Regions from separate parts of the Paenibacillus sp. p3-SID1389 genome, predicted to be linked through region 3. Evidence: predicted binding sites of a transcription regulator. Region 3 holds the regulator's gene; each other region holds the start of a gene.
What was found. The regulator Rex, encoded in region 3, represses fermentation and respiration genes when NADH is low (regulators of the CRP and FNR family bind a similar motif). The targets are predictions, from matches to a motif close to TTGTGAAATATTTCACAA.
Positions count from the first base shown of each region.

Region 1: the regulator Rex is predicted to act here: its motif matches at 4,959-4,976, upstream of M3G15_RS08855 (DoxX family membrane protein).
Region 2: the regulator Rex is predicted to act here: its motif matches at 1,572-1,589, upstream of M3G15_RS00215 (flavocytochrome c).
Region 4: the regulator Rex is predicted to act here: its motif matches at 4,867-4,884, upstream of adhE (bifunctional acetaldehyde-CoA/alcohol dehydrogenase).

Region 1 covers NZ_JALXVO010000016.1:7,499-15,677, reverse strand. Annotated here, with positions in the region: gene M3G15_RS08885 (ABC transporter ATP-binding protein) at 1-244, shown strand, start outside; gene M3G15_RS08880 (hypothetical protein) at 245-1,003, shown strand; gene M3G15_RS08875 (DUF1129 family protein) at 1,082-1,831, opposite strand; gene M3G15_RS08870 (hypothetical protein) at 2,095-2,316, shown strand; gene M3G15_RS08865 (alpha/beta hydrolase) at 2,455-3,279, shown strand; gene M3G15_RS08860 (DODA-type extradiol aromatic ring-opening family dioxygenase) at 3,392-4,180, shown strand; gene M3G15_RS08855 (DoxX family membrane protein) at 4,286-4,768, opposite strand; gene M3G15_RS08850 (DUF3048 domain-containing protein) at 4,991-6,067, shown strand; gene M3G15_RS08845 (DUF47 domain-containing protein) at 6,265-6,879, shown strand; gene M3G15_RS08840 (inorganic phosphate transporter) at 6,963-7,952, shown strand; gene corA (magnesium/cobalt transporter CorA) at 8,010-8,179, shown strand, end outside.
Region 2 covers NZ_JALXVO010000001.1:45,415-53,593, reverse strand. Annotated here, with positions in the region: gene M3G15_RS00220 (ABC transporter ATP-binding protein) at 1-1,456, shown strand, start outside; gene M3G15_RS00215 (flavocytochrome c) at 1,675-3,231, shown strand; gene M3G15_RS00210 (hypothetical protein) at 3,375-3,572, shown strand; gene M3G15_RS00205 (DNA alkylation repair protein) at 3,731-4,438, opposite strand; gene M3G15_RS00200 (SUMF1/EgtB/PvdO family nonheme iron enzyme) at 4,545-5,396, opposite strand; gene M3G15_RS00195 (glycoside hydrolase family 11 protein) at 5,496-6,131, opposite strand; gene M3G15_RS00190 (solute symporter family protein) at 6,501-8,015, opposite strand; gene M3G15_RS00185 (DUF485 domain-containing protein) at 8,021-8,179, opposite strand, start outside.
Region 3 covers NZ_JALXVO010000019.1:20,400-28,578, reverse strand. Annotated here, with positions in the region: gene M3G15_RS10165 (acetate/propionate family kinase) at 1-195, opposite strand, end outside; gene M3G15_RS10160 (3-hydroxyacyl-CoA dehydrogenase family protein) at 192-1,064, opposite strand; gene M3G15_RS10155 (AAA family ATPase) at 1,202-2,704, opposite strand; gene M3G15_RS10150 (hypothetical protein) at 2,697-3,230, opposite strand; gene M3G15_RS10145 (cell wall elongation regulator TseB-like domain-containing protein) at 3,485-3,970, opposite strand; gene M3G15_RS10140 (amidohydrolase) at 4,031-5,329, opposite strand; gene M3G15_RS10135 (redox-sensing transcriptional repressor Rex) at 5,326-5,970, opposite strand; gene dinG (ATP-dependent DNA helicase DinG) at 6,011-8,179, opposite strand, start outside.
Region 4 covers NZ_JALXVO010000021.1:57,839-66,017, forward strand. Annotated here, with positions in the region: gene M3G15_RS10990 (hypothetical protein) at 1-531, shown strand, start outside; gene nirB (nitrite reductase large subunit NirB) at 771-3,203, shown strand; gene nirD (nitrite reductase small subunit NirD) at 3,235-3,582, shown strand; gene M3G15_RS11005 (Crp/Fnr family transcriptional regulator) at 3,884-4,600, opposite strand; gene adhE (bifunctional acetaldehyde-CoA/alcohol dehydrogenase) at 5,037-7,652, shown strand; gene pflB (formate C-acetyltransferase) at 7,902-8,179, shown strand, end outside.

The sequences.
Region 1 (8,179 bases), on a different contig from region 3:
TGACGAGCCGATCGGCGGGGTGGACCCGGTGGCCCGGACCAAAATTTTGGATGCGATCGTGGAATTTTACAACGAAGAGAGCAGCCTCGTCATCTCTACCCATCTGGTTTCGGATATTGAGCGGATTTTCGATGAGGTAATCTTTATCCGCAGCGGCGAGGTTGTCATGCAGGAGGAAGTGGAGAACCTGCGGATTCGCTATGGCAAGAGCGTCGATGACATGTTCAGAGAGGTGTTCGCGTAAATGAGAAAGCTGCTGAAGTACGATATCAAACAAAATGCCAATACCGTGCTGGGGCTGGCTGCGATCCTGGTCATCGTGCAAGGACTGCTGTCGATCACAGGCAACCTTCGCCATTGGGATGCGGAGACGATCTTTGGCTTAACCACCGTTCTTTATTTTACCGCTGCTATCATTATGGTCGTGCAGTCCTGCAAAACATTTGCCTACAATATCAAAGCCTATCATCGCCGTCTGCTCCCGCTGCATCCGGTATGGACGATCCTGTCTTGCCTGGTATTCAGTTGGCTCGTGGCGCTGATCATCGCGGTGATTGTCGTGGTTCATGCTGCGATCTATTTTCGGATCGCCCAGGTACCGATCAACATTATTCAAATTGAGACGAACGGGCTCCAAAACACTCTGTTCGTCATCCTGACCATCATTTGGGTGTATACGCTGCTGGTGCTAACGGTCTTTATGGCGATCACGATTGGCGCCAGCGTCAGCATCCGGGGCAAAGCCGGGATGTGGGTCGGCATCATTTCCTTTTTTGTCATTCAGAACGGGTTGTCTTGGGTGGAAAGCCTGATCTTTCGAGATACGAATAGTACCTTTGCGAACTTCGGAATCATTCATATCGGGATGGCCGAGGAGAACGGTGCAGTGGCGAGTGAATCGGTGAATCTGCTTCCGCTTGGGCCGTTCTTGCTTGAAGTGGTCGTAGCGGCTTTGATGTTTTACGCGATAACGTATTTGCTGAAGAAACGGATCGAGATTTGATCTCCTTATGTAAAAATAAACCGCAAAAGCCGCATCCTCTTGATCGTTTGGGGGATGCGGCTTCTGTGGTTTTTCTGCTTAATTCTTCGAGCGGCGACCAAAAAAGAAAATTTGCCCAGCCAGTCCCACGGCAAACAAGATCAGGCTGTCCCAAGGCGAAACGGTAAATGCCGGCATAATTCGGTTTAATACGGTGCCAACAATGATCAACACGGCGGCAACGGCGATGTAAGTGCCGAACGCACGAAGATTAAAGCCGCGCGGTCCTGAGTTGGACTGCATTCCTGGTTTTGCTCCTGGTCCTGCCGGTCTTCCACCTCCGGCGGCCTTCTGGCCTTCGACGGCTTTGGAGCTATTGCCGAGGAAGCGAGTGACCAGCTCAATCAGCACGATAGACAGTACGGCGATGATCAACAGCGAGGAGGTGCTGATCTGTGTATATTCGAGCTCCCCGCCAAACCATTTGCTGAAGAAACCGGTGATCATATAAATAAAGAAGACCCAGGTCAAAGCTACCCAGGGGATCATCGTATAATATTTGATTTTGTCCTTCAGCGTCCGGGGCTTCCGTGCCTTTACGTCCTCCGCCAGCTCCGCACAATAAGCCTTCGGATCGGGGCCGAAGCGTTCTGCCGCCGAGATGCCTTTGGCTTGATTTTTGATGATTTGCCGGGCGATGTCCAGCAGGAGTTCTTCCCCTTTGGCTTCACTAAGCGAGCTGGAGCCGGAACGGAAGTACAAGACCATTTCCCCGAAATATGCTTCGTTCTCCGGCGTCATTTGTTGTCGTAGCCGTTTCGTTTCGCCGATCATTTCGTGGATGTACATGGTTGTATCTCTCCTCCCAGTTTCTTCCGTAGTATACTTCATAGTTTGTCCCATTCGCAAGGGACCGAGGCACGGCAGAAGTGGAAGCGGAACAGAACTAATGGATCATGAACATTCCTTGAACAAGGAATAAAAAGCGTCCCTCCCTCCAAAAACTACTCTATAAGCAAAACGGCAGGCGCCGGCAATCAGGCTGAAAATCGATTTGATGGCGACAAGGCGGTCTGCACACAATCACACTAAAGTTGCGGGAGGCAGAGCCAGTGGGAAAATATGAATCGGAGCTGACCCGGAGGTATTTGCTGAACAGCAACTCTCGGGGAAGCCTGGAAGAAGTCGTAACCAATGAGAGCGATGAGGAAAGCGGCATGTTGTGCGGGGATGACGAGGCGTGTGACGAAGGTGATCTGGGGAATCATCGGTTTATGAAAGAGTGGGAGGGCCGGGTTACCACCCATGCGTACTTCCGCCAGTCCTATGAATAAGTGAGTTTCTTGCGATTCTTCAGCGATCCGATTGACACCCCGGCTCGGGTAATGCTAAGATAAGTTCAAACAAAATCATATTAAACTTATCGGATTTAAAGTATATATCATTGCCGGAATACGGGGAGGAGACGGGTTATGGAAAGACAGATTGTGATCAATCATGGAGAAGAACAGCTTGCGGCCAGCATACATTACCCGGCCGAGAACAAACAAGGGGGGCGCTGCCAACGCGCTCCCTTGGTCGTCATCTGCCACGGATTTGTAGGCAGCCGTATCGGCGTTGACCGTCTATTCGTCAAGACTGCAAGGGAGCTTGCAGCAGACGGCTTCCTCGTGCTTCGCTTCGACTATCTCGGATGCGGCGAGAGCAGCGGTTCTTACGGTGACCATGGCGTAGAGTCGATGATCGCCCAGACCCGTTCGGTGCTGGATTATGGCCTGAGCGCGTTTGACGTTGACCCGACGCGGGTATCGCTGCTTGGACACAGCCTTGGCAGTTTGATTGCCCTCCTAACCGCCATCCGTGACCGACGCGTAAAGAACCTTGTCTTATGGTCGGCGGTTGGCTACCCGTTCAGCGATATTGTCAAAATCACCGGACGCGATCTATATGACCGGGCGGTAAAGCAAGGGAGCGCTGACTATTTGGGCTACGGACTGACGCCGAAATTTTTTGATTCGCTGGGCGAATATCAACCGTTCCAGGAAGCCGTTAAATTTTCCGGTGACGTACTGGTTGTTCATGGAACCTCAGACGATATTATTCCGGCGGACTATGCTTTCTTATATCAGAAGGTGTTCTGGATGCGTCCAGAGGGGCGCTGCGATAAGGAGATTATTTTCCAAGGCAGTCACACGTTCTCGTCCGGTGACCATCAGCAACAGGTCATCCGGAAGACTAAGGAATGGCTCGGAGGGTTGGAAGCCCTGCAGACCGAGTGGCAGCATTGGATGATTTAAGGACATGAGTAGGAGGCACCGTCAAACCCAGACGTACAAAAACTGGTAAAATCCTTCGGGGATGGATACAATGAAGGTGTAACCATTTTTTTGGCGTAGGGAGGTTTGGGAGATGTCTCAGCCTGCATTGTTTATTGCACACGGATCGCCTACATTAGCGATTGAGAAGAACGCATATACGGATTTTCTTCACCGCTTGGGTCAAGAAATGCTGGAACCGCCCGATGCCATTGTGATCTTCTCGGCGCACTGGGATGCTCCGGATCAATGGGTCTCGACGGATACGAAGCATATGACGATGCACGATTTCTACGGCTTCCCGGAAGAGATGTACGCGATCGAGTATCCGGCGCCGGGCAGTCCCGAGCTTAGTGAAGAAATCGAAGCGATTTTCCGAGCGCACAATCTGCCTTACAAAACTTCGACAGGCAGAGGTCTGGACCATGGAGCCTGGGTTGTGCTGCGGCTGATGTTTCCGTCTGCTGATATCCCTGTCGTAGCCTTGTCTGTGGACGCCAAACGCGAGCCTGAAGAGCAGTATGCCATCGGCAAAATGCTCACGGAGCTGCGGCAGCGGAACGTCCTTGTGATCGGCAGCGGCGGACTTGTTCATAATCTTCGCTTGCTCGATTGGGAAGGACGAGAGCCGGCTGCGTGGGCCGTGGAATTCGACGATTGGATCGGAGAGCAGCTGGAGAACTGGGACTTGCGGCAGCTCTTTGATTATGACCGCAAAGCACCGCATGTCCGGATGGCGATTCCTTCGTACGGACGGGAGCATTTTGTTCCGCTCTTCTACGCCATGGGGGCGGCAGACGATGAACGCCATGCTGTGAAATTGTTTCAGGATTATCAATACGGCAGCCTTAGCTTAAACTGCTGGAAGTTCGGCGGTTGTTGACCGGGCGGTGATCCCGGTACACAACGACCGATCCATATAAATAAGCGCAGAACCTCAAGAATTGGGAATTGGGGTTCTGCGCTTTTTTTCTCGGGATGGGACTGGTTAACGCCGCCGTCCATAGCGGTTGCGGAAGTAAGGCTGGATGAAGTAGTCCAATCCGATCCGCCCGGCGTTCGTGCCGGCGACAACGATAAAGATTTGGAGCAGCAGCAACTGCGGGTTCGTGCTTACGGTCCCTGAGAACAAGAAGGCAAAGTTCATGACCATGCCAAAGAAGGCAGCCAGCCAAGTGAAGCCGCCCAGGATCAGGCCCAGACCGACAAGTACCTCGCCGTAAGGGACAAGGATATTAAACAAACCGACGTTGGGCACGGCAAAATTTTCGAGGAAGGAAGCCCACCAGCTTTGCACAGCGGGGTGTTCGCCGCTGGTCTTCGCCAAAGCGCCCGTCAGAAATCCAGCGGCATTAAACCCGCCGGTTACTTTGCTCCAACCGGAGGTTAGCCACTCGTAACCTACATATAGTCTGAACAGCAAGAGCAGCCAAGAGGCAACGATGCTCTCCCTTAACCATTTTACGATCATCTCTTCATCTCCTTATACATGGATGCGGCGACAAGGTTCGTTTGATCCCGTGGATAATCTCTCCTCTCCTGTAGTATTCATATGAAGAACTGTATTTTAAACACCCAATTCAGAATTAGAATGAAATATGGGGTTCGCTGAGAGGTTTGCTTTTGTTCCGGCTTCCCCCGAAAGAGGAATTCAACGTATAATGTAAAAAACTTAAGAATTTTGACGGAGGACATGCCTTTGAAATCATTGAAGTTAAGTTGGCTGCTGCTCTTATTCTTGCTTATCGTTATGCTCTCCGCTTGCGGGAAGGTCGAGGAGACGGCCACGCCTGCGGATAACATCGCTCCGCCGCAACAGACGGAGACCCCGGAGGACACTGCTGAGCCCGAACCGGCGGCGCCTGCCTATACGGCTCCGTTGACGGGATTGCCGCTCGAGGAGCCGCTGACCCGCAGACCGCTTGCCATTATGATTAACAATGCGCCGGCAGCCCGCCCGCAATCGGGGTTAATCGATGCCGATGTTGTATACGAGGTGTTGGCGGAAGGCGGAGTCACGCGGCTTGTATCCATCTTCCACAGTCAAGCGGACAATGCCAAGATCGGCCCGATTCGCAGCATTCGCCCGTACATGATCGATTTGGGCGAGAGCTACCACGGGGTGTTGGTGCATGCCGGGGCGAGCAACGAAGCGTTTGCGATCCTGCAAAGACAGCATAAAGAGGATCTGGACGAGATCACAAACGCCGGCGCTTATTTCTGGCGGGACAAGTCCCGGAAGGCTCCGCACAATTTGTATTCCAACGTAGAGAAGCTGCTGGAAGGCGCCGCGAAGCGCGGGTATGCCACGGAGGATACGGCGGTGCCGGGGTATCTTTTTTATAAGGAAAATGAACATTCGGATTCCCTGGAGACCGCAAATCACGTGGAGATTAAGTTTCAACTGGACAGCTACCGGGTGGGTTACGAATATGATGCGGCGTCCGGGCTTTACAAGCGGTTCATCAATGGCGAGCCTCACACCGATCTGGAGACGGGCGATCCATTAACCGCTGCGAATGTCGTCGTTATGGGGGCAGACCACCGGGTGCTGGACGATGTCGGCCGTCTGGAAGTAGGACTGGAGCTGGGCGGTGAAGCGATATTGTTCCAGCAAGGCAAAGTCATTCAGGCCAACTGGATCCGCAAGGAAGGCGATATGATCCGGTTCATTAAGGATAACGCGGAGATCCCTATGGTGCCGGGCCAAACCTTTATTCATATCGTCCCCAATACGCCGGATTTCGCCAGTCATGTAAAGGCAGAGTAAAGGAGAAGAAAGGCAGATTTTGTATTTCCAGGGCGATTAAAGGATAACTCTGGGAGAATAAGGGGAAATATAAGCGCATGAAGGTGAAATGTTTGCGACAATATTTCCTATCTGTGATGCAGTTGTGATAAGATATTCAAGGTTGTGTAAAAACATCAACCACAAGAACTACCTTATGGAGAGAAAAGGGGATACTGATGCGACTGAAGAAGAAAGATATCTTTTTCCAGACGTTAGAGGATATGGCAGATACGATCGTGCATTCGGCGGACTATTTCGCCCAGCAGGTCGCGGACTTCAGGGACGTTGAAGCCTTCGCCAAGAAGATGAAGGAGTTCGAATCCCAATGTGATGGTTACACCCATAAAATCATCGTGGAATTGAACAAAACGTTTATTACGCCCATCGAGCGTGACGACATTATGCATCTGATTACCGCCCTCGACGATGTGATCGACGGTTTGGAAGCTACGACATCCCGTTTTTTTATGTACAATTTGAACGGGCCGGACGAATATATCGCTCGCTTTGCCGAAATTTTACGCAACTCGGCCTATGAGATCCAAAAGGCGATTCATTTGCTGTCCCAGAAAAAATTGCTCGCAATCCGCGAATACACGATTCGTCTTAACGACCTGGAGAATCAAGGCGATGAACTGCTGCGGATTTGCATCAAGGAGCTGTTCATGAAGGTGACCGATCCGATCGAACTGATCAAGAAGAAAGAGATCTATGAGCGGCTGGAGACGACAACCGACGCTGCCGAGAAGGTTGCCAACATGCTGGAATCCATCATCATGCGTAATTCTTAAGAAACTTCACTTTATATTTGATTTTCGGGAGGTTGGAATTGCGCGGATTTATATAGAGAGATAGCCATCTGTGCAAAAATGCTATGGATACGAGTTTAATGATTATGCTTATCGTTATCATACTGGCGTTGGCGTTCGACTTCATTAACGGGTTTCATGATACAGCCAATGCGATTGCGACCTCGGTATCAACACGCGCGATGAAGCCGCGTACTGCGATCATGATGGCAGCGGTCATGAACTTCTTAGGTGCTATCATGTTTACGGGCGTCGCGAAAACAATTGGGGGTAGTGTCGCCGATCCGGCGAAGCTGGATAACGGTCTGGAAGTGCTGGTCGCCACGCTGTTGTCGGCAATTATCTGGAACCTCATTACCTGGTGGTTTGGCATTCCGTCGTCTTCTTCCCATGCACTGATTGGTTCCCTGGCCGGGGCGGTGTACATGGGGGCTGGACCGGACAAGCTGAACTGGGGCGGATTTACGACGATTGTAGAGGGATTGGTGTTCTCCCCAATCATCGCTTTTGTGATTGGTTACATCGTCATGACCATCTTGAGATGGATCTTTGCCCGGCGTAGTCCGCATACCGTCAATAAAGGCTTCCGGTCGTTGCAAATCGTGACTGCAGCGATCCAAAGCTTCACGCACGGCACCAATGATGCCCAGAAAGCGATGGGGATTATTACGTTCGCCTTGGTGACGGCAGACTTCCAAGATCATATGGAAGTGCCGCTGTGGGTTAAACTGGCCGCAGCGACGGCGATGGCGCTCGGGACATCGGTTGGCGGTTATAAAATCATCAAGACGATGGGTACGAAGATCTTCAAAATCGAGCCGATCAACGGTTTCGCCGCGGATCTTTCCGCTGCATCGGTTATTTTCGGGGCCACGTTGTTTCATTTGCCCGTCAGCACGACGCATGCCATCACCTCGTCCATCCTCGGCGTAGGCGCAGCCAAACGTTTCTCCGCCGTACGTTGGTCGATGGCCGGGCGGATCGTCATTGCCTGGGTAATTACGATTCCGATCGTGTTTGTGATGGCCGGGCTGATCTATAAATTGTTGTTCTAAGGATGAAATTCGAGTAAGCCAATCTGCTGAGGATTGGCTTTTTTTGGGAGGTTCGGCATGATCAGAACGATGGGCATGATGAGAGATCACCAGACGGTGGAGGGATTTCCGCTGGAGCAGATTCATAATCAGCAGTTCGTCTGGACCTGGGTCGATCTGGATACCCCAACACCGGAGGAGACGGAGCTGCTGTCGAGCTTCTTCCATTTCCATCCGCTGGCGATTGA
Region 2 (8,179 bases), on a different contig from region 3:
CCGTACGGATCTGTTCAAGCATCTGCAGCAGCTGCCGTTTAAATATTACGACGACCGCCCGCAAGGGAAAATCCTGATCCGCGTCGTCAACTACGTTAACGCCGTATCGGACGTTTTGTCCAACGGGATCATCAACTTTATTTTGGAGATCGTCAATTTGATCTTTATCGCTGTGTTTATGTTTGCGTTGGATGTCCGGTTGTCGTTCGTCACCTTGGCCGGATTGCCGGTGTTCCTCGGCGTTATGCTGCTGATCAAAACCCGGCAGCGCCGGGCATGGCAGGCTGTTTCCAACAAAAGCTCCAACATGAACGCGTATTTGCAGGAGAGCATCAGCGGGATTGGCGTGACGCAAATTTTCTCCCGCGAGAAGCATAACGAAGGCATCTTTACCCGCCTGGCCGGCAACTACCGCAAGGAATGGATGCGGGCGCTTCGCTACAACGCCCTGATCCCGTTCTCCGTCGACAACCTGGCGACGATCGTCACGACGCTGATCTATATGGTTGGCTTGCTTGCGATGGGTCCGGAAGGCGTGACCTTCGGGGTCATCCTTGCGATGAGTAACTATGCGGCCCGCTTCTGGCAACCGATCCTGAACCTGTCCCAGCTGTATAACAACTTCATTAACGCCGTCGCTTATCTGGAACGGATCTTCGAAACGATGGATGAACCGGTGACGGTCAGCGATGTCCCGGGGGCGAAGGCTTTGCCGCCGGTGCAGGGCAACGTCCAATTCAAAGACGTTACGTTTGCTTACGATCCAGGCCTGAACATTCTGGAGCACCTGAACTTCGAGGTAAAAGCCGGGGAAAGCATCGCCCTCGTCGGACCGACGGGCGCGGGCAAGACCACGGTCGTCAACCTCATCTCGCGCTTCTATAATGTGAGCGAAGGCGCGATTCTGATCGATGGTCACGACATCTCTCAAGTGACGTTGAAGTCGCTGCGCAGCCAGATGGGGATAATGCTGCAGGATAGCTTTATTTTCTCGGGTACGATCATGGATAATATCCGATACGGCAAGCTGGACGCCACCGAGGAGGAAGTCATCGCCGCGGCCAAAACGGTCTGCGCGGACGAGTTCATCCGCGAGTTTGAGCAAGGGTACTACACCGAGGTGAACGAACGCGGCTCGAAGCTCTCCCAAGGACAGCGGCAGCTCATCTCGTTCGCCCGGACGCTGCTGGCCAATCCGCGCATTCTGATCCTGGACGAAGCGACCTCCTCGATCGACGCCAAGACGGAGCGCCTGCTTCAGCAAGGCTTAAACGAGCTGCTCAAGGGACGCACCTCGTTCATCATCGCGCACCGGCTGTCGACGGTGAAGAACTGCGACCGCATCATGTATGTCTCCGACAAGGGGATTGCCGAATCCGGCTCGCATGATGAGCTGATGGCCAAACGTGGTCTGTACTACCGCTTGTATACCGCGCAGAAGATGGAAGCTGTATAGATCATGCAAAAATAAAGGCAATTCCGCCAAGCCAATTTAACCTGGCTGACGGAGTTGCCTTTTTGTTTTTACCGGACGCTGGGTACCGGACGCTGGGATATCAAAATTTGTCGAATTGTGAAATGGTTCACTTACTATGGTATGCCCTTATGTTATCCTCTCCAAGGGGAACGAAAGAGAAACAGCACCCCGATATAGACAGAAGTGGAGGGTTTATCATGCAAAAGAAAGTTACAGCAGCACTCATTCTCGTCTTATCCTTGATGCTTGTCATCGCGGGATGCGGCAACAATGGGAATGAGCCTCAGAACCAGGCTCAGGATCAGAACCAGACGCAGGCTGGCGGACAGACGGACAAAGCCAAAGAAAACGAAGCCGAAGCCGTAGCCGGCGCATCCGAAAAAAGCTATACGCCTCACGATCAATTGAAGGACAGCTACGATATCATTATCATCGGCGCAGGCGGTGCTGGCATGACCGCAGCACTCGAAGCGAAAGCCAACGGTATGAACCCCGTTATCTTCGAGAAAATGCCGGTGGCCGGCGGTAACACGACGAAATCGTCCTCCGGCATGAACGCCTCGGAGACGAAATTCCAAAAGGAACAAGGCATTGAAGACAGCAACGACAAGTTCTATGAAGAGACGCTAAAAGGTGGCCACAATACAAATGATACCGAACTGTTGCGTTTCTTCGTTGACCATTCCGCAGGCGCGATCGATTGGCTCGATTCCATTGGCATTCGGTTGAATAACCTCACGATTACGGGCGGCATGAGCGAAAAACGCACGCACCGTCCGGAAGACGGCTCCGCCGTGGGACAATACCTGGTGGACGGCCTGGTCCGAAACGTTGAAGAACAAGGCATTCCGTTGTTCGTCAACGCCAATGTCAAGGAGATTACTCAGCAAGACGGCAAAGTGAGCGGCGTGAAGGTGGTCCTGAACGATACCGAAGAAAAAACGATTACCGGCAAAGCCGTCATCGTGGCGACCGGCGGTTACGGGGCCAATCCGGAAATGATCACGCAGTTTAGACCGGACTTAAAGGGATATGTCACGACCAACCAAGCTGGCAGCACCGGCGACGGCATTACGATGATTGAGAAATTGGGCGGCGTTACCGTTGATATGGATCAGATCCAGGTTCACCCGACTGTTCAACAGGAGAAATCTTATCTGATCGGTGAAGCCGTGCGCGGCGAAGGCGCGATCCTTGTTTCCAGCGAAGGCAAGCGTTTCTTTAATGAAATGGACACGCGCGATAAAGTGACCAACGCGATCAATGCCCTGCCTGAGAAGTCCGCCTACCTTGTCTTTGATTCCGGTGTGAAATCCCGAGCTAAAGCGATCCAACAATATGAGAAGATGGGCATTGTACTCCAGGGCGACACGATTGAAGCTTTGGCCGAAAAGATGGGTGTACCGGCAAATGCTTTGGCGCAAACGTTAGAAACTTGGAACGCGGCTGTTCAGAATCAAAATGACGCCGAATTCGGCAGAACCACCGGGATGGATAACGATTTGTCCGGCGCACCGTACTATGCCATCAAAATTGCTCCCGGCATCCACTACACCATGGGCGGCGTGAAAATCAACACCAACACAGAAGTATTGAACAAAGAAGGCAACCCGATCCCAGGTCTGTTTGCCGCTGGCGAAGTTACCGGCGGGTTGCACGGGGATAACCGGATCGGCGGCAACTCCGTGGCCGATATTATCATTTTCGGACGTCAGGCCGGCGTGAAGGCGGCCGAGTTCGTGAAGGCGCAATAAGCTGAAGGATCATGAGATAGGGACCCGTCAAGGCTTGGACTCCAAGGAGTTCGAGCTTTGGCGGATTTTCTTTTTTGAGGAAATGATCTTTGGGAATACTAAATAACCACCCACGATACACGAAACCTAAGGAGGTGCCTAAGATGAGCAAAAATGAGGACTACACTCAGCAGCAGCTGCAGCGGGCCAAGGCCAAGGACTCCACCAACGAAGGCCGAAAAGGCGCCTTCATGACGAAAGACGCCTGGAACCAGGACGGCAACCCTGCCGCAGCGACGGACGATTTCGGTCCCGAGATGAAGCCCGAGGACCCGCCGACGTTGAATGGGAAACCGTTGTAGCTCGATTTCACCCGCATCAGGCCCAATTCTGTATGATTTTTCGAATACATTTCGCCGATATCGCCGAATTTAGCCGATTGTATTCGATTTTTCATATAGAATGCACCCGGTGGACTAACGCCCACAGCTACCAGCTCCGTGTCCCCTCCCCGCCAATCTCAACACCGCACATACTTCCGCTTAAAGCCCAGTTGCCCGCGATCCAGCGCTTTTTGAATGCTTTCCGAAGCGTTCAGAATGGCGCTTTTCTTCTTCCCCCGTTTCATCTCGACCGGGCCGATCGCCTGGGCGGTCTCCACCGCTTGAGTGTGGAGTGGCCGGTAAGAAACCCCGACGGTGTAAACAAAGTTATTCATCGCAGACTTCGTACGCTCGGGCGCATCGTGAATCGAGTTTTTCACCGTTTCCAGCATGCCGGCGAGCTTGCCCTCGTCAAATTCGCTGTCCGGCCGGCTCCCCAATAGCCAGCAGTAACAGCTCCAACCCGCCGACATCTTCAGCTCGTCCCCGCTGGCGATCCACTGGTCGGCCACCTCCTGGGCGATATCCGCCTCCGCCAAGGTGACGGCAACCACGAAGTCCGACAGCATATAGAAATACGCCCCCTCGATCCAGCGATCAAAATCCGCATGCGTCATCGCCTTCGGATCCGCAATCATCCCCGCAAAATACATCGCATCGTAATTCCCCGTCGCGTAAAGCTCCTCAGCCAAGGGCTGATTGATCTTGATCTGCCGGAACAGCGGCTTCATTTCTCCTGTGGCTACACCAAACAGCGGCTCCCGCGCGCCGTTGGACATGTACATTTTTTTCAGGCGCTCCTTACCGAGTGCCTCAAGCTCCTGCATCACCGTTTCCAGCTTCATTTATGGAGCCAGCTCCCTTCATCCCGTATGGGTTCTTCTCCCCCTAGCTTACTACGTGAGAAGGGCTTGATTCAATTCCAAAATAAGGCCAAGCGTCCTCGCCAAACTACTTGTTGCGCGCCAGGCGGAACCCTTGATCCGGGCCAAAGCCGCTCGCTTCAAACTTGCCGCGAAACGACACCTCGCTGCTGCTGACATCGCCGATCCAGCCGCCGCCTTTCACTACGCGAAATGAGCCACGCTTATAGTTCTGGTTCACCTCGTCCCCGTACCAATCCCAGCACCATTCCCTCACATTGCCAGACATATCGTACAGCCCCAGCTCATTGGGCTCCTTGCCGCCAACAGGCCGGGTTCGGCTATGATTACTCTCAATGATCGGCCAGTTCCAGTCCCCGCTCAGGTACTCCTCTCCGGCATTCCGCCAATACCAGGCCACATCGTCCACACGCGAGCTTCCGCTGTATTTATAGCTTTGGCTGTGCTGCCCGCCCCCAGCTGCATACTCCCACTCTTCCTCCGTCGGAAGCCGGTACCCGTTCGCGTCCGGATTGATGGTGACCGTCCATTTCACAGGATCGTATTCGCTTTGATTGTTGGGGTCTATTTTTTGCTTATCTATATTGTAAAAAGGTTTCAAGCCCTCTTTTATGCTCCGCTGATTGCAATACTCGATCACGTCGTACCAGCTCACCATCTCCACCGGCAATTGGTCGCCTTGGAACTGAGACGGATTGCTGCCCATCACTTCCACCCATTCTCTCTGGGTCACTTCATATTTTCCGATATAAAAATCAGCCAGTACCCTGCTCGAGCCATAAAAATTAGACCGGGTGTTCTTCACGCTCCCGCCTTGAACTAGCACGAAGGAGTCGTTCTGCCGCTCCGGTCTCCCCATTGCTGCCTGCGAGCAGGCGGAGACCAGCACCATGATGGTGATGGACAAGATCATGCTCATGTATCGCTTCCTCAAGGTCAGCTCCCCTTTGATTGAAGATCAGTGAAGGCCGCCGGCGGCAAACCGAACGGCCTTGAGACCAAATTTAGCGATGAACCATTACCACACCGTGACGTTGGATCTTCCGCTGCTCTGATAGCCTTCCGTCGCCAAGACCTGGTACGACCAGCTGCTGCCCAGGTTCATGCCCTTGCTTCTCCAAGCATTCACGTGATTGCTGAAGGTGATGGAGACGTTGCTGCCGGTTGGTCGTTTCGATTGCCGCACGCTCCAGAACTGTTGGAACGTCTGCGTGCCATCAATGGAAGGCGCATTATAGCGCATGGTCGTATAAATATCGTAGGTGCCTCCGTCGCTGTTCACCGTTCCTTTGTGAGTACCTGTTGGCCGGTACGTCCCCCAACTGTCGACAACGTAATACTCGATCAGCGAGTTTCTAGTCCATCCGTAAAGGGTCAAGTACCCGTTCCCCGAAGGTTCCCAGATGCCGGCATTGTAATTGATCGTCCGATTTGGCGACCCTACGCTCCAGCCTTTGCCGACCACGAAGTTCCCGCTATTTTGCCAAGTTACGCTGTAATTGCCCCCGGACCCGTTAACCGCATTCACCGTTCCGCCGCCATCCGTCCAATATTGCCAATAATCCGTTGCTGCACTCGAGGTTGCCCCAAATAAACCGAAACTCATCGAAGCCGTCAGGAGTAAAGTGAGCATCTTCTTTTTTAATTTCATCAAACATTCCTCCTCAGAAATAGATTTGACTAACAAAAATAATTCTTGCTCCCTGCTTCTTACCGAGGTCAAGCTTCGTTTCCTGGGGCATCACCTACCTTGGAGCCTCTTTTACCAACATTTAACTATCACCCCCTTTGATAGAAAATTATAGTAGGTAAGCGCATACATTTCACTTCACGAATTAAAGGTTTTATCTAGATTTTTACATATAAGAAAAACGTCTATCGACGTACATTCAAAGTAGACAGACCGCGTTTAGCGGAAGTTTTTCTTGCGATATCAGGATGCCAATGCCCCGAAGTTTATACTTTCTGATATCTTAAAAAAACGACCCCAATTGGAGTCGTTAGGTTGCAATTTAGCCTTTGCTTAAGCTCCGGTGTTCGCTTTAACCAGCACCTCGGCGTATTTCGCCTCATCTTTCTCGCGGGACAGGAAGGTGCCGACAAACGCAGCAAGAAAGCCAAGCGGGATGGAAATAATTCCCGGGTTCGTCATCGGGAAAAGAGCCGTTCCGGTCAGAATCGCCTTGCCCGGCTCCGGATCCCAGACGTTTGGACTTAGCGCCACAAGGATAATCGTGCTGAACAAACCAACCAGCATGCCGGATATCGCCCCCGTGCGGTTAAATCTTCGCCAGAACACGGTGAACAGGATAATCGGCAGATTAGCGCTTGCCGCAACGGCAAAAGCCAGCGAGACGAGGAAAGCCACGTTCATTTTCTGAGCAAAAAGAGCCAGCAGAATCGAGATGATCGATACGCCAATCGAGGCCCAGCGAGCCATCCGCAGCTGCTCGCCTTCGGACGCTTTGCCGCGGCGGACGATCTGTCCGTAGAAGTCGTGTGCAAAAGCCGACGCTGCGGACAGAACAAGGCCGGTGACCACAGCCAGGATCGTCGCAAACGCGACCGCCGAGATAAAAGCGAACAGGAAGTCGCCGCCAAGCGCCTTAGCCAGCAGCGGAGCGGCCATATTGCCGGCTTTGTCGACGGCGGTGATCTCCTCGGTGCCAACGAACGCAGCGGCCCCGAAGCCAAGGAAGATCGTCATCACGTAGAAGATCCCAATGATCCAAGTCGCGTAAACCACGGAGCTGCGAGCCGTACGGGCGTCCTTCACCGTAAAGAACCGGATCAAAATATGCGGCAGCCCCGCCGTCCCCAGCACCAATGCCAGGTTAAGCGATATCGTCTCCAGCGGCACGTTATATTTGTTGCCCGGATTTAAGTACTTTTCCATGAGTGGCGTTGCGGTCTTCATCTGCTCGAACATGCCGGTCAGGCTAAAATCAAACTTGGCGAAGACCATCAGCGAGATCACGAAGGTGCCGCCCATCAGCAAAATCGCTTTGGTGATCTGCACCCAGCTTGTGGCATGCATCCCGCCAAACACAACGTAGATGGTCATAAGCACCCCAACGATCAGCACCGAAGTGACGTAATCGAGTCCCAGCAGGAGCTTGATCAGCGCCCCGGCTCCAACAAGCTGCGCAATCATATAGAAGATCGAGATCACAATCGTATTCAGCGCCGCAAAGCCGCGGACTTCCTTGTTCGCAAAGCGGGACGCAATCATGTCAGCAACGGTATACTTGCCCAGATTCCGCAGCGGTTCCGCAACCAGGTACAACACGACAAGATAAGCAACGAGAAACCCGATGCTGTAAAAGAATCCGTCGAACCCAACCAAGGCGATCGACCCGGCAATACCGAGAAATGACGCGGCCGACATATAGTCACCGGCGATGGCGGTTCCATTTTGCCAGCCCTTCAGCCCGCCGCCTGCGGTGTAGAATTCACTGGTGTTGTTCGTTTTTTTCGCGGCAAAATAGGTAATGACCAACGTCAACAGCACAATCGCGCAAAATAAAGTAAATGCCATGATCGTTACGCCCCCATTTCCCGCCGAATTTCATCCGCCAACCGGTCGAACCTTCGCGCAACACGCGAGTACAGGATGCACAGCGCCCACGTCATGATAAACTGAGCGAACGCGAACAGCCATGCCCAGGAAATCGGGCCAATCGCCGGCTGATTCAATACCTC
Region 3 (8,179 bases):
ACGGATCGCCGTCGTATGCTCCAGAATTTCACTGACCTCCGTCACTTCTTCTTTACCCGTTGGTTTGTGGGTCAGGATCGAGGAATCCATGCCAATCCGTTCGACCAGGCCTTTGGCCAAAACGGACTCATTCGTCATATCGTACAGCTGATATTTCAAAGAGGAGCTTCCTGCATTAATAACTAGCACTTTCACAGCCGATCACCGTCCTTATCGTATTTAAAGAAGCCTTCGCCCGTTTTAACACCCAAATTGCCGGCGCGGACCATTTTCTTGAGCACGAAGGAAGGACGGTATTTCAGTTCACCAAATTCGCGGAACATCCGTTCCAAAGCGGCCAGCACCGAATCCAGACCAAAGCGGTCGGCCATTTCCAGCGGACCGTATTGGAATTGGTAACCCATGCGCATCGCTTCATCGATTTCTTCTGCGGAAGCAACGCCTTCGCCCAGTACATGCAGCGCTTCATTGATCATAACGCAAATAATCCGGGATGTTACAAAGCCCGGAGATTCGTATACCATGATGCCGCGTTTCTCCACGACCTCTTCAACGAACCGCTTCGTCTCTTCAAACGTCGTATCCGAAGTTTTCAGACCGCGGATGATTTCCACCAGATTGATTTTGGCAACAGGATAAATAAAGTGCATGCCGATGACGCGCTCCGGATATTTCGTTCCGCCGGCAATCTCGGTCAAACTCAGCGTGGATGTATTACTTGCTAAAATAATGTTGCTTGGACAAACTTGGTCCAGTTGCTTGAATACCTCTTTTTTGGCATTCAAATCTTCCGAAATGGTCTCGATCACCATATCGCAGGTACCGAGTTCGGCAAAGTGTGTAACTTTATGAATACGGGATAAGATCAATTTCTTCTCCGCTTTTGTGATCGCCCATTTCTCGAGCTGTTTCTCCAAACTCGTCTCGATCATGTTATATGCATGATCCAATTTATCGGCTGTCTCCTCCACGAGCAACACGTCCAGCCCTTTAGCAGCCAGCATTTCACTGATGCCTTGACCCATTGTGCCGCCGCCGATGACACCAATTCGTTTGTAATTCATGGTCCTCTCGCTCCATCCTTTCATCATCTGTACATAATATGGTTTTCCAGATGTCGAAACATACATCTTTTAACACCCAACATATAATAATATCTTAGCACGAAGAAAAAGTAAAAAAAAATAACCGGCATCATGAATTATGCCGGTAAATGGGCGCTGTCACGAAATTGACAACGAAATTGCTCGCCGGAGAGACGTTCTTCTTTTAACAATATCTCTAAGGATTTGTCGAAAACTGCTGAATGCTGTTCGAGCAACCGCTTTGTTCTGGCGGCAAGATCCTCCAAAATTCGCGTATTTTCGTTCATCAGCACCTCGGTCGTCACCATGTCCATATTCACGATTCCAAGCTCGGTCAGCCCCGACGTCATCATCGTATGCACGATCTTTAACGCCTGCTCGAAATCGTTGCTTGACCCGGTGCTGCGCCCGCCGTAGTAAATTTCTTCTGCGGCTGCCCCGGCCAAGGCGATCATAATTTGACCTTCCAAATACGATTTGGTGTACAAGTACTTCTCGTCCTGCGGATTGTGCCGGACATACCCCAGCGCTCTTCCGCGCGGGCTTAATGCAACCTGACTGACGCTGCCTGGGGCAACAACCTCCGCGGCAATCGCATGGCCCAATTCGTGGATGGCCACGCGGCGCTTCTCCTCCTCGGCGGCCTGCCGGTCGGTCTGCTCACCCATCAGCACTTTATCGATTGCAACCGACAAATGTTCCTGAGTGATTTGATCCACGCCATCCCGCATCGCATAGATCGCCGCTTCATTCATCACACTTTCCAGTTGAGCACCGGAGAAGCCAAACGATTCTTCGGCGATTTTGTCCAAATCAACGTCCTCCCGCAGCGGTTTGTTGGCTGCATGCAGTTCGAGGATATGACGGCGTCCCTTCTTGTCTGGCAAATCAACCTGGATATGCCGGTCAAAACGGCCCGGCCGCAGCAACGCGCTGTCCAGCATCTCCTTGCGGTTGGTCGCCGCGATCAGCAAGATCCGCGGCGTGTCGGACGTATAGATGCCGTCCATTTCCGTTAGCAACTGGTTGAGCGTTTGATCGTATTCACGCTGCTGTCCGCCTTCCCGCTTACCGCCGATCACTTCGATTTCATCAATGAAAATAATCGCGTTTTCTTTGTTTTCCTTAACCGCGCGGGTTCTGGCTTCCTTAAACAGATCACGAATCCGGCTTGCCCCCACGCCGACATACATTTCAACGAATTCACTGCCGGAAGCGGCCACAAACACCGCGTTCGTATAATGCGCCGCCGCTTTGGCCAGCAATGTTTTCCCGGTTCCGGGAGGCCCGGTCAGCAAAATCCCTTTGATCGGCCGGATACCAAACTTGCTGATTTCCTCATGGCGCACCATGAAGTCCAGCGCTTCGCGAAGCTCCTGCTTGGCGCTCTCCTGACCGCCGATCTGCTCGAAGGTTAGCTTCGCCGGCCCGCGCTTTTTGCGTTTCCGTTCCTGGGCAGCTCCAATCGTGATGCCGCCACGTAGTTTGAGCATTGTAAATACTGCGCCGAACAACACGATGGCCGTAACGAGCGGAATCACGTTAACGCCGATCACTGCCAGAAACACGATCAGTACGAGAATAAAGCCAAGCGCGGCTTCAATCATCCATTTACGCATTTGGCCATACCCCCATCCGTTCCGGCGAACGAGGCAAAATGATAAATTTGCTGTATTGTCCGTCCGTTAAGGTGATATACACGTTCTTCTCATCCATCTCTGCCGTAGCTTTCAGCTTGCTGTTTTCTTGCTCCATCTGTTTCAATGCAGCTGTAATTTGTGTATATTGCTTATTTTCCATAGCCTGAGCAACGGTAAACATGGCGTTTTCCCACAGCTGGTCAAGTTCCGGCGAAGAATGATCCTCGATATCCAGCTTCAAAGTTCGGCTACCGATTTGCTTCTCCCCGTTCTTCTCAATTTGACGCACCAGAGCACCAAGATCCGTCCCCGGCTTTAAATTCAGCTTAAGCTCCAGCTCGTCCGCTTTCACGTTCATATCGACATGATTTACTCCATCTACACTCTTCACAATATTCTCCAGCGGACGCTCAATCGCCCACTGCCGATATAGGAACCATCCACCAAATAATACAAGGGCGGAAATAGCAATGCTTGCAGCAATTGGTCCAATACGCAGTTTCACGTGATGCCCCCCTTATCTATATAAACTATCAACTCTGTGATATATATTCCCGTATATCAAAACTACAAATATGAGTATATCACATCGTATATCAAATTTCGAAGAAAAGTGTGAAGATATTTAAAAATGAACGCTAGTAGTTCTACCCCGAAATGCTACTTTTTCTCAAGCCAAAAAATAAAACGGTTCCGCGATTCAGGCTCTTCGCCTAAACAACGAAACCGTTTATTTATGATTGATCCATAGCCCCCCTGTCAGCGGTTCGGCAGGGTGAACACTTCCGGCAAAGCTTCGCCGGTCGTGAAACTGAAAAACCGATAATAATGGTGGTCCTTCTCTTTATAGAACAGCTGCCACACCAATTGGTTATTGTATATGCCTGGCAGCAGCCGAACCACCCGGATCCCCGGCAACGATTGTTTGATGATCTCACGCATTTGGCTCTCGGACTTGCCATCGGACAGCAAGCGTACCTCTGGATCATGTCCTTCCCTTAACCAGACCATCATTTGGCGGCCGGATGCATCCTCCCCTTGCACGACCCAGGTAACTTCATCCCATACCGACTTCCAAACCTTGTCGCCCCGGACGAGATCCGTCTCCTGCTTCGCCTGCTGGATAGCGGCTCTTTCGGCTTTCCACGTATCCTCATGAATGTATAGATAAAACCGGTGGAGACCCAGGAGCACGATCAACAGAATCACGAGGGACAGCAGGATCCATTTCGTTCGCTTCCTCAAGCTACTCTTCCTTTCCCTTCCTAAGCAAGCAGCCTCCTTCAGGAAACCGCGCGCCGCTCATTATCGTGCCAACAGTCCCTCAAACGCCGCTTGCGCCTCGTAGCGGATGCGTTCTTCATCCAGTGTCAGACAAGCACCGTGCTTGACTACCTGCTTACCGTTGACCCAGACATGCTCTACATCTTTGGCGCCAGCGGAATAAACGGTATGGGAGATATAATCCGTTCTCGGCAGGAAATGGGCTTGCTCCGTATTTAAGGCGATGATATCCGCCTTCATGCCAGCAGCCAGCTTGCCTGTATTTTGCAAGAAGACCGATTTCGCGCCGTATTCCGTCCCCATTTTCAGAGCTTCCAGCGCAGGAACCGCCGTTGGATCGCCGGATACGCCTTTATGAATCAGCGCAGCCAAACGAATCTCCTCCAGCATATCCAGGTTATTATTGCTCGCCGGACCGTCAGTACCCAGCGATACAACTACGCCCTTCTTCAGGAGTTCCGGTACGCGGGCGACCCCGCTGGCCAGCTTCAGGTTACTGCCTGGGTTATGCGAGATGGTAACGCCGTGCGCTGCCAAGATGTCGATTTCCTCGTCCGTCAAATGCACAGCGTGGGCAAGCAGGGTCGGGCGGGAGAACATCCCCAGCTTCAGCAAATGTTCTACCGGGCGGACGCCGTAATCGTTAACGTTCTGCTCTACCTCGGCGCGCGTCTCCGACATATGCGTGTGCATCGGCAAATCGAGATCATGGGCAGCTTGCACAAATTTCTCGATAAAGGCTGGCGGGCAGGTGTATGGTGCATGCGGCGACATCATCGTGGTGATGCGGCCTTCTGCCTTGCCGTGCCAGTTCTGAGCAAACGCGATCGCTTCTTTGAGCTTCTGATCTTGCTCTTCCGGGGAGCACAACCCGATGGCCCCGCGCATCAACACGGCGCGAATACCCGATTCCTCCACGACTTTGGCCACTTCGTCCATGTGATCGTACATATCCAGGAACGTCGTCGTCCCGCCCTTGAGCATTTCCAACACAGATAACGCCGTACCGGCATACACATCCGCCGCAGTAAATTTGGCTTCCATCGGCCACATTTTCTCCTGCAGCCAGGTTTGCAGCACCATATCATCCCCATAGCCGCGCAGCAGCGACATCGCCGCATGGCCATGGGTATTGATCAGGCCCGGCAGGAACAACAACCCTTTGCCGTCCAACGTTTCGGCGCCTTCCACGCCTTCCGGGCGCTCTTCGCCAATATAGCTGATCGTATCGCCCTCAACGAGCATATATCCGTGAATTACAGGACGGTCCGCATTTAAGACGGCAAACGTCCCGTTCTTAATTAACCATTTACGACTCATACGTTGCTTGTTTCCTTTCCGTCTTCCAAGTAGTAAGCCAAGCTCAGCAAATCAGTAGTGAAGTCAGCCGCATGGATCCGAACTTCCGGCGGAACCTTCAGAATCGTTGGCGCGAAGTTCAGAATCGCACCGATTCCGGCGGCAACCAGCTCATCCGCTACGCGTTGCGCCTCCGTATCCGGCACGGTGATGATGCCGATGCGGATATTTTTCGCCCGGACGGTTTCCGCCAGCTCTTCGATCGGCTGAATCGTGATGTTGTTGATCTGCTTGCCGATCTTAGCCGGTGAAGCGTCGAACACCGCAACAATCTTCATATTATCCTTCAAATACGCATTATAATTCGAAAGGGCTTGCCCCAGATTCCCGGCACCCACCAGCGCGACGTTAATCTGTTGGTCCAGATTGAGAATTTGTTGAATTTTTTCAATCAAATAAGCGACATCGTAGCCGATCCCCTTCCGGCCAAAATCGCCGAAATAAGCCAAATCCTTACGGATTTGCGCCGGATTGAGATCCAGCTTCTGTCCGAGCTCCTGGGAGGACACCGTTGGCACCTCCCGTCGGCTGAGTTCATTTAAGAAACGCAGGTAAACCGGCAGTCTGCGGACGACAGCGTCCGAAATTTTATCTGACTTCATGCTTGTTCCCCCTATTCTTCAATGCGATCTATGAAGCGGCTTAGGCTTCGGGATTTAACCATTCCGAGATGCGCGGAACCATCTGAGTTAATGGCATATGCTCCATCTTCGGTCCGGGCAAAGAGTATAAGAAATATTTTCCATAATAAGATTCCAGGATCCGGGTATCATAAACGATCACGATGCCGCGGTCCTGCGACGAGCGGACAAGTCGTCCGAATCCTTGCTTAAAGCGGATAACCGCTTGCGGGACGGACAGTTTCATGAATGGATTCTTCTTCTCCCGCTGCAGGCGTTCGCTCTTCGCTTCCATCAGCGGGTGGTTTGGCGGCTGGAACGGCAAGCGTACGATCGCTAAACTGGTCAGCGCCTCGCCAGGAATATCCACCCCTTCCCAAAAGCTGCTTGTCCCGAGCAGCACCGATGCGCTGTTCCCTTGGAACCGTCGGGTCAGCTTGGTGCGGCTGCCGCTGTCCATCCCTTGCCCGATCACCGTGATTCCCTCCGCTGCGAGCAGTTCCTTCAGCGGGTCATACACCTGCCTGAGCATCCGATAGGATGTAAACAGCACCAGCATGCGACCTTGCGTCGCCACCGCGGCATCCGCCAGCGATTGCACCAGCGTATGAATGAAATGGTCATCCCCCACGCTGCCCTTCACACTTGGAAAATCGCGCGGGATCACCAGCAACGCCTGATCGCGGTAGTTAAACGGCGAGGGCAGCATCGCTGTGATCAACCGATCCTCTTCCGCCGCCTCAGTCAAGCCAAGCTGCTCGATCATATATTGGAACGATTTATCCACCGATAAAGTCGCGGACGTCATAACGACACTCTTCTTCCGGTCGAAGAAAAATTGCTTCAATTGAGCGCTGACGTCAATCGGCACCGCATACATCTGGAGCGACCGGCTACGGAAGTTCCCGTTCGCCTCCATCCAATAGACGGTGTCCTCGCTCTCCAACTTCATGAAGAAGCGCAGCGCTTCCCGTTCCCCGGCTAAATCTTTAAACAAGCCGCTGATATCGGTGATCAGGCTCTCCGCTGCATAATCGTCCTGCTCTTCTCGGATTTCGGACAGGAGGCGCTCCCCTTTCCGAAGCACGTCGCCAAGACCTACGTAAATTTGATTTTCGAGCGCGGTCAGCGTCTCCCAATCCTTTGGTTTTCGATTCGGCAACAGCCGGTACACGAATTGCCCGGGATCGCCAGGGGCGGCGTCGCTGCGGTCAGGCATCAAGCTGAACAGCAGCTCGCTGAGCTTGTCCCAGCTCTCCTTCACGTCCACCAGCGTTGGATAGATTCCGTCGATGACTGAGCACCATTCTGAGGCTTTCTCCGCGCCCGACGCTTCAAGCGAGCTGCGAAGGTTGGCCAGCTGCCCCGTCTTGCTGTCTTTAAATAACCGGGTCAGCGTATGCACGACCGTAAAATACTTCATATGAATCCCCAAATGCTTGCCGGCCACATCCTCTAAATGATGCGCTTCATCGATAACCAGCCGCTCGTAACCCGGCAGCAGCTGATGCCCCGCCTGGATGTCCGTAAACAGCTTAGAGTGGTTCGTAATGACCACGTCCGCGACACCGGCTTCGTGTTTTGCGCGATGATAGAAGCATTTGCGGAACCAAGGACAGGATCGGCCTAAGCAGGATTCCGACTCACTGGCCACCGTCTCCCATAAATCACCGCCGCGATTGCCGAGATTCAGCTCTTCGTCATCGCCGCTTTCCGTTTGGGTAAGCCATACGACCATTTGCGCGGCCGTCATCACCTCTTCTTTAGGTGTTGAGAAGTCTTTTCTATTTATTTTATGTTCAAATTTGCGCAAGCACAAATAATGCTGCCTACCTTTAAAAACGGCTGCACGAAACGGAAAAGGCACGACCTCCGTCAACAACGGCACATCGCGCTCCCTAAGCTGCTCCTGCAGGTTGATGGTGTGCGTGCTGACCATGACCTTCTCTTCGTTCTTGACGCTGTGGTAAATGGCCGGCAGCAGATATCCTAAGGATTTGCCCGTTCCCGTTCCAGCTTCAACAAGCAAATGCTTGTCTTCCTCAAAAGCCCGCATGACCTCATTCAGCATCATGTTCTGGGCTTCCCGCTCCTCATACTGCGGCAAACGCTCCCGCAATCGTTCCCGGACCTGCTCCATAAACTGCTCGAAGGTCACGCCCGCCAGCGGATTGCGCTCCGTGCTGTCCCT
Region 4 (8,179 bases), on a different contig from region 3:
CGTAACCTGCATTTTGATTATATCGACGGGTTAACGGTACGTCATGCCTTGGCAAGCAGCGGGATTGTCAAATTTACAGAGGACCAGTCCGCCATTCAATCGGTGGGGGAGGTGTCGCTGGATTCGGCGTTGGAATGGGGGACCCGGCTAAATGATAAGGAGCTGGCCTCTACCAACTGGGATCAGGAGCTGCAAATGGGTGACAAGCTGCTGGTTTACGTCAAGACGGTGGACAGCTATGAAGCGATCTCGCCGCTGGCGTCCTTGCTGTTGATTATCGACGGGGGCAGTCAGAAGCAATATTTTGTCCATAAATACAGTGATAACACCACCGTTCGAGATCTCCTGAAGCACAGTGGATTGGTACAGTTTAACCCTAACCATAAATCAATTATCTCCGTCGGCGGCTATACCCCTAAGCAGGACGAGCAATGGATCCTGAAAGTGAATGGGAAGAAGCTGCTGGATAATGGCCTGGATATGAGATTAAAGCCGCAAGACTACGTGGAGATTACCTTGACGACGCAATAGAAGTACGATGTAACTTAGAGATCCGTAATCCTGGTGATCATCCGGGAGAGCGGATTTTTTTACAGAACATTGAAAAAGTTATGACAAAAGTATGTTAAAATTTTCACAATTAATGTGAATGGAATCACAAAGTCCTCCTTATTTGAAAAGTATACTGGGAGCATGGGAGCACTTCAAATTTTAACTATCGCTAAGTTGCATGAGACCCAGGTGTTTATTGGAGGAGGCATTCTAAAGATATGGGAATGGAACGAGAGAAACTAGTTGTTATCGGTAACGGAATGGCCGGAATCAGCACGGTAGAGCAAATCCTGAAGTTGACTACGAAATTTGACATTACGGTATTCGGAAGCGAGCCGCATCCGAACTACAATCGAATTATGCTGTCATATGTGCTGGAAGGCAGCAAAACGCTGGACGATATCGTGCTGAACGATTTGAACTGGTACAAAGAGAACGGGATCACCCTGCATGTCGGAACTGCAGTGGAACGGATTGATGCCGAAGCCAAAGAGGTCGTCGCCGATAATGGGTTGCGCGTCCCGTACGATAAAGTGCTGATCGCAACGGGCTCCAATTCGCTGATCTTGCCGATTCCAGGCAGCGATAAGGAAGGGGTCGTTGGCTTCCGTGACATCGCGGCCTGCAAGCAAATGTTGGAGGCGGCGAAGACCTACAAGAAGGCGGCCGTCATTGGCGGTGGACTGTTGGGATTGGAAGCGGCCAAAGGCCTTGTGCAACTGGGGATGGACGTGACGGTTGTACATTTGATGGAAGATCTGATGGAACGCCAGTTAGACCATCAGGCAGCGAGCATGTTGAAAGCAGAGTTGGAGCGGCAAGGGATCAAATTTAAGATGGGCGCACAAACGACGGAGCTGTTTGGCGACCATCGGGTTCGCGGCCTGCGCTTTGCCGACGGGACGGAGCTGGAGGCGGAATTCGTCGTTATGGCTGTGGGAATCCGACCTAATGTTGCGGTTGCTAAAGCCAGCGGCATCGAAGTGAACCGTGGGATCGTCGTGAACGACTATCTGCAAACCTCGCTTGAAGGTGTGTATTCTGTGGGGGAATGTACGGAGCACCGCGGGGTTTGTTACGGTCTGGTTGCGCCTTTGTTCGAGCAGGGGATGGTGTTGGCGAAGCATATCAGCGGCGTGGATACCGCGCCTTATGAGGGTTCGGTCGTATCGACCAAGCTCAAAATTTCCGGCGTGGATGTATTCTCCACCGGTGAATTTATCGATGGACCGGAGCATACAGTGATCGTCAGCAAGGACGAGTGGAAACGCACCTATAAGAAAATTTTGCTGAAGGACGGCAAGCTGGTTGGGGCAGTGCTGTTCGGGGATATCACAGATTCGGCTGAGCTGCAGAAGCTGATTAAGCAAGGCGCGGAGATGACCGATGAGTTGTACGAATCGCTGATGGGCGGGGGCTGCTGCGGCGGCACCAAGAAGAAGGCATCGGTCGAAACGATGAGCGATGAGGAAATCGTCTGCGGCTGTAACGGGGTGACGAAAGGCACGATCGTGGACTGCATCGTAAATCAAGGGATGACGACGGTCGACGAAATTAAAGCGAGCACCGGAGCGACTCGATCTTGCGGCGGCTGTAAACCGGTCGTCGAGCAGATCCTGCAATATGTGCTTGGCGATGGCTTTACCCAATCGGCGAAACAGGGGATTTGCAGCTGCACTACGCTTAGCCGGGACGAGATCGTTGCCGAGATTAAAGCGAAAGGGCTGCAGACAACCAAAGAAGTGATGAATGTGCTCGGATGGACGCAGCCGGAAGGCTGTTCGAAGTGTCGGCCGGCGATTAACTACTATCTAGGCATGATCTACCCGGATACCCATGAAGATGAAAAAGCTTCGCGTTTCGTCAACGAACGGATGAATGCCAACATTCAAAAGGACGGCACGTATACCGTGGTGCCGCGGATGTACGGCGGCGTCACAACGCCGGAAGATCTGAAGAAAATCGCCGATGTTTCGTTGAAATACAATGTCAAGGTGGTCAAGGTCACGGGCGGACAACGGCTGGATTTGATCGGCGTGAAGAAAGAGGACCTGCCGAAGGTGTGGGCAGAGCTGGATATGCCGTCAGGTTATGCTTATGCCAAATCGTTGCGCACAGTAAAGACCTGCGTTGGTTCGCAGTTCTGCCGTTTTGGCACCCAGGATTCAATGGGTATGGGCGCGCTGCTGGAGCGCAAATTCGAGCGGCTGGACTTCCCGGCGAAATTTAAGATGGCGGTTAACGGCTGCCCGCGTAACTGCGCCGAGTCGTGCACCAAAGATATCGGGATCGTTGGCAATGACGGCGGTTGGGAGGTTTTCATTGGCGGCAACGGCGGGATCAAGCCGCGCTTGGCGGACTCGCTGTGCAAGGTGAAAACCGATGAGGAATTGATTGAAGTGTGCGGCGCGCTGATGCAGTACTACCGTGAAACCGGCAACTACCTGGAGAGAACGTCGGAATGGGTGGAACGGATGGGCCTTGAGCATATCCGCTCGGTTATCGTTGACGATGTGAAGAACCGCAAAGCGCTGATGGAACGGATTGAATTTGCTTTGAAGCAAGTATCCGATCCATGGAAAAAAGTGCTGAACGACAACGAACAGCTTGGCAAATTGTATCACTCGTTAGAAGTGAGCAGCCAGCTGTAATACAGCGTCCTAGAGAAAGGGGTCATGGTGCATGAGTATGGAGAGTAAGGGCGAAACGTTTTATCCTGTTGGTGCCTTGGAGGATTTTCTGCTGCAAATCGGGCGTGTCGTGGAAGTGGCCGGCCTGCAAATTGCCGTGTTCCGAACATCGGATGGCCGGATTTTTGCGGCGCTGAACCAAAATCCGCATCCAAAGGGCGGACCGCTGGCCGAGGGGATCGTATCGGGTCATTATCTGTATGATCCGTTGTATGATTGGAAAATCGACCTGACCACCGGGCTCGTTCAAGCACCGGATACCGGGCAGGTCACGATGTTCCCGGTCAAGGTGGAGGACGAACAGGTCTACATTGCCGCTGCTGCTTTGCAGCAAGCGTAGTGCGGCTATCGACAGCGCGGTGATCGGAAGGTCGCCGCGCTATTTTTGAAGCATGAGGCAAGTTTGATTTGGGGGCGGTGCGGTATTCGTCGCAATGGCATATTGGTTCATTTCCCCCATGCGCAAGAAAGCATAGGGCTCATAACCACATATGTATCCCCCAACCTCATTGGGGAGCGAAGAGGATTGGGGGATTTTTTTTCACGTTACACGTTAATAGAAAGCAAAAAAACCGCCCTGCACTCAAGGGACGGTTCAAATCGCTAGAACTAACGCCGAATATGGGGGGAGTACTAGGCGGTTAAATGCGGCAGATTTCGTTCGGGCACAGCTCGCAGTGGCAAATATCTTGCAGCATGACCAGATCTTTGATCACGATCATCCCGTTCTCATAGTCCAGCGCATCCTTCTTGCGCAGGTCGCTCAGCATCCGGTTGACGCTTTCGCGCGTTGCCCCGATCATGTTGGACAAGTCAGTATGGGTGATCTTCTTATTGATCAGAATGGCGTCTCCGTGCGGCTCACCGTACGTATTGCTCAAGCGAATCAAGGTCGAGCACAAAGCGCCCGGTTTGCCGTACATCATCAGATCGCGGAATTTGGTTTGCGTCAAACGGTGATGGATGCCCATCCATTTCATGAAATCGATGGCGAAATCGCAATGCTGACAGATCATGATTTCCAGGTCCTTCTGCTCGATAATGCCGATTTCACAGTCTTCGATGACTTCGGCGGTAAAGCTATGCTTCGAGCTGAAGAACGGATCGGCTTGCCCAACCATATCGCCGACACCATACATGTAGAGGATCAATTCTTTGCCCTCATCCGTCGATTTCGTCAACTTCACACGGCCGCGCTTGATGTAGAACAGTTTATCGGAATAGTCACCTTCCCAGAACAAATGTGTCCCCTCGGGATAAGATTTGTCTTTCATCGTAACGAGAAGGCGATTGAAGTTTTGCTCTGAAAAACAGCTCGTATTGCCGCGGGGCAGGGTGGCATTCACAATTTCACTCATCATCGATTTCCCCTTTGTGCTCCAAATTTTTCTGAAAATTTTAAATTAATTATAACCCGTTTTTTTTAGTTTTTGGGGGCTGTAAAGCCCGAAAAAGTGAACATTGTGAGAAATTTCACTATGTCGAACAGTACGTTCTCACTAAAAACGGTGCAAAATAATAAACTGGCGATCGGTAAGTATTTAAAGGTGATACTATGTACACAATGTAAAGTATATATGAAAAACTTATCGTGACAAGTGAAAACTTTCAACTTTTTTAAAGTATGTGAAAAATTTCACTATACAAAATCAAAAGCCTGTGCTATGATCAAGACATAAAGAGAAGCGCACAAGCTTCATAAGGATTCGCTTGCAAGTGAATTTTTTCACAAATAAGATTTAGGACCACCATCTGCAAGCAATCCCTAAATCAAAATTTAGGAGGATGAGAGAGATGGCTGTTAAAAACGAAGTAGCTGCTAAAGCTCAGCCAACCGCGCAAGAGTATATTCAAACGTTGATCGACAAAGCCAAGAAAGCTTCCGAAGCATTCATGAGCATGGATCAGGAGCAGATCGATAAGATCGTGCAAGCGATGGCTTTGGCTGGGCTCGACAAGCATATGCATCTGGCGAAAATGGCGATCGAGGAAACGGGACGCGGCGTATACGAAGATAAAATCATCAAGAACATGTTTGCAACCGAGTATATCTGGAACAGCATTAAGTACCAAAAAACAGTAGGCGTCATCGAAGACAATCCTTACGAGAGCTTCCAAAAAATCGCCGAGCCGGTTGGGATCATCATGGGGATTACCCCGGTCACGAACCCAACGTCGACCACCATCTTTAAATCTCTGATCGCCATCAAAACTCGCAACCCGATCATCTTCGGCTTCCATCCATCCGCGCAAGCCTGCAGCACGGAAGCCGCTAAAATATTGCTTGAAGCCGCTGTTAAACACGGGGCACCTGCGGACTGTATCCAATGGATCGAAAATCCATCCATGGACCGCACGAACGCGCTGATGAATCACCCGGATGTCGCTTGCATTCTGGCTACCGGCGGTTCCGCGATGGTTAAAGCAGCTTATAGCTGCGGTAAGCCGGCCCTCGGCGTAGGCCCTGGTAACGTTCCTTGCTTCATTGAGAAGAGCGCCGATCTGGATCAAGCGGTCAACGACCTGATCCTGTCCAAAACGTTTGACAACGGTATGATTTGCGCATCCGAACAAGCGGTGATTATCGAAGAACCGATCTTCGACCAAGTGAAGAAGAAAATGATCGCCAACGGCTGCTATTTTGTAAATAAAGAAGAAGCTGCCAAGCTGACCGCAGGAGCCATCAACGCGGAGAAATGTGCGGTGAACCCTGCGATCGTTGGTCAATCGGCCGTAAAAATCGCGGAAATGTGCGGCATCGACGTCCCGGCCGGAACGAAAATTCTCGTTGCCGAGATCGAAGGCGTTGGTCCGAAATTCCCATTGTCCGCAGAGAAGTTGAGTCCTGTACTTGCTTGCTACAAAGTGAAGAATGCAGAGGAAGGCATTAAACGTGCGCTGGAAGTTGTGCAATTCGGCGGCATGGGTCACTCCTCGGTAATCCACTCGAACAATGAGGAAGTGATTCAACAATTCTCCGATCGGATGCCAACTTGCCGGATCCTGGTGAACCAACCTTCTTCGCAAGGCGGTATCGGCGACATCTACAACACAAACCTGCCGTCGCTGACGCTGGGCTGCGGATCGTACGGACGCAACTCGACTTCGTCGAACGTCACGGCCGTGAATCTGATCAACGTGAAAAGGGTGAATCATCGTACCGTGAACATGCAATGGTTTAAAGTGCCTAGCAAAATTTACTTCGAGAAAAACTCGACGCAATACTTGGCGAAGATGCCGGACATCTCCCGCGTCATGATCGTTACTGACCCGATGATGGTGAAGCTCGGCTACGTGGAAAGAGTCGAACATTTCCTGCGTCAACGCCAAACGCCGGTAGCCATCGAAGTGTTCTCGGACGTTGAACCGGATCCATCGACCACGACCGTACAACGCGGTACTGAGCTGATGGCGAAGTTCCAACCGGACTGCATTATCGCCCTGGGCGGCGGTTCGCCGATGGACGCGGCGAAAGGCATGTGGCTGTTCTATGAATATCCGGATACCGACTTCCACAATCTGAAGCAAAAATTCATGGATATCCGCAAACGGATCTACAAATATCCGCGTCTTGGCCAAAAAGCGAAATTCGTGGCCATTCCAACGACATCGGGTACCGGTTCCGAAGTTACCTCGTTCTCGGTTATTACCGATAAAATCAACGGCAACACGAAATACCCGTTGGCGGATTACGAGCTGACGCCGGACGTTGCGATCATTGACCCTGAGTTCGTCTACAGCTTGCCGAAAGTGGCTGTTGCAGATACCGGTATGGACGTACTGACGCATGCGATCGAAGCTTACGTCTCGGTCATGGCTAACGACTACACGGACGGTCTGGCGATCAAAGCGATCCAGCTGGTATTCCAATACCTGGAGAAATCGGCGCTGACCGGCGACAAGCTGGCCCGCGAGAAAATGCACAATGCTTCGACGCTCGCAGGGATGGCGTTCGCCAACGCATTCCTTGGCATCAACCACAGCTTGGCGCATAAATGGGGCGGTCAATACGGTACGGCCCATGGACGTACCAATGCGATTCTGATGCCGCACGTCATCCGCTACAATGCGAAGAAACCAACGAAATTCGCGGCATGGCCGAAATACAGAAACTTCGTTGCCGATGAACGTTATGCGGAAATCGCCCGCATTCTGGGTCTGCCGGCTCGCACGACGGAAGAAGGCGTGAAGAGCTTGATCAAAGCGGTGCGCGATCTGAACAAGAAGCTGGGCATTCCGGAATCGTTCCAAGCGCTTGGCTTCGATGCGAAGGATTTCGAATCGCGCGTCGATTACCTGGCGGACCGTGCCTTCGAAGACCAATGTACGACTGCGAATCCGAAGCTGCCGCTGGTCAGCGAGCTGGCTGAGATTTATCGCGACGCCTTCTATGGAAGATTTGAAGAATAAGTGAACAGGCGTGTAAAAATGGTGACAAATATCACTTATTGTGATATTTGTCACAATCTTTTTGGATAGGAAGAGCTATGATTACAATATAAATGATCCCTCAGAAGTTTGTTAACGGAGTGGAACCCGGTCCTTCGGGGCCGGGCACCATAATTGTCTAAGTTGTGAAAAGTATCACAAATTTTAGGGATCATGAGGCGCGGGATAGACCTTCAACCGCGACCACATATAAAAATGGAGGGAATCAAGATGTCGGTGATCGAAAGAGAAGTAACAGAAACCAAGGCGCAAAACGCATGGAGAGGCTTCAAACCTGGGAAATGGATGAAGGAAGTGGATACGCGCGATTTTATCCAATCAAACGTGAATCCTTATGAAGGTAATGAGTCCTTCTTGAAAGGCGCTTCGGCGAACACGAAAGCGTTGTGGGATATCGTATCGCAGCTGTCCGTGAAAGAACGGGAAGCCGGCGGGGTCCTGGATGTAGACGTGAACACGCCATCCACGATCACTTCCCATGCTCCTGG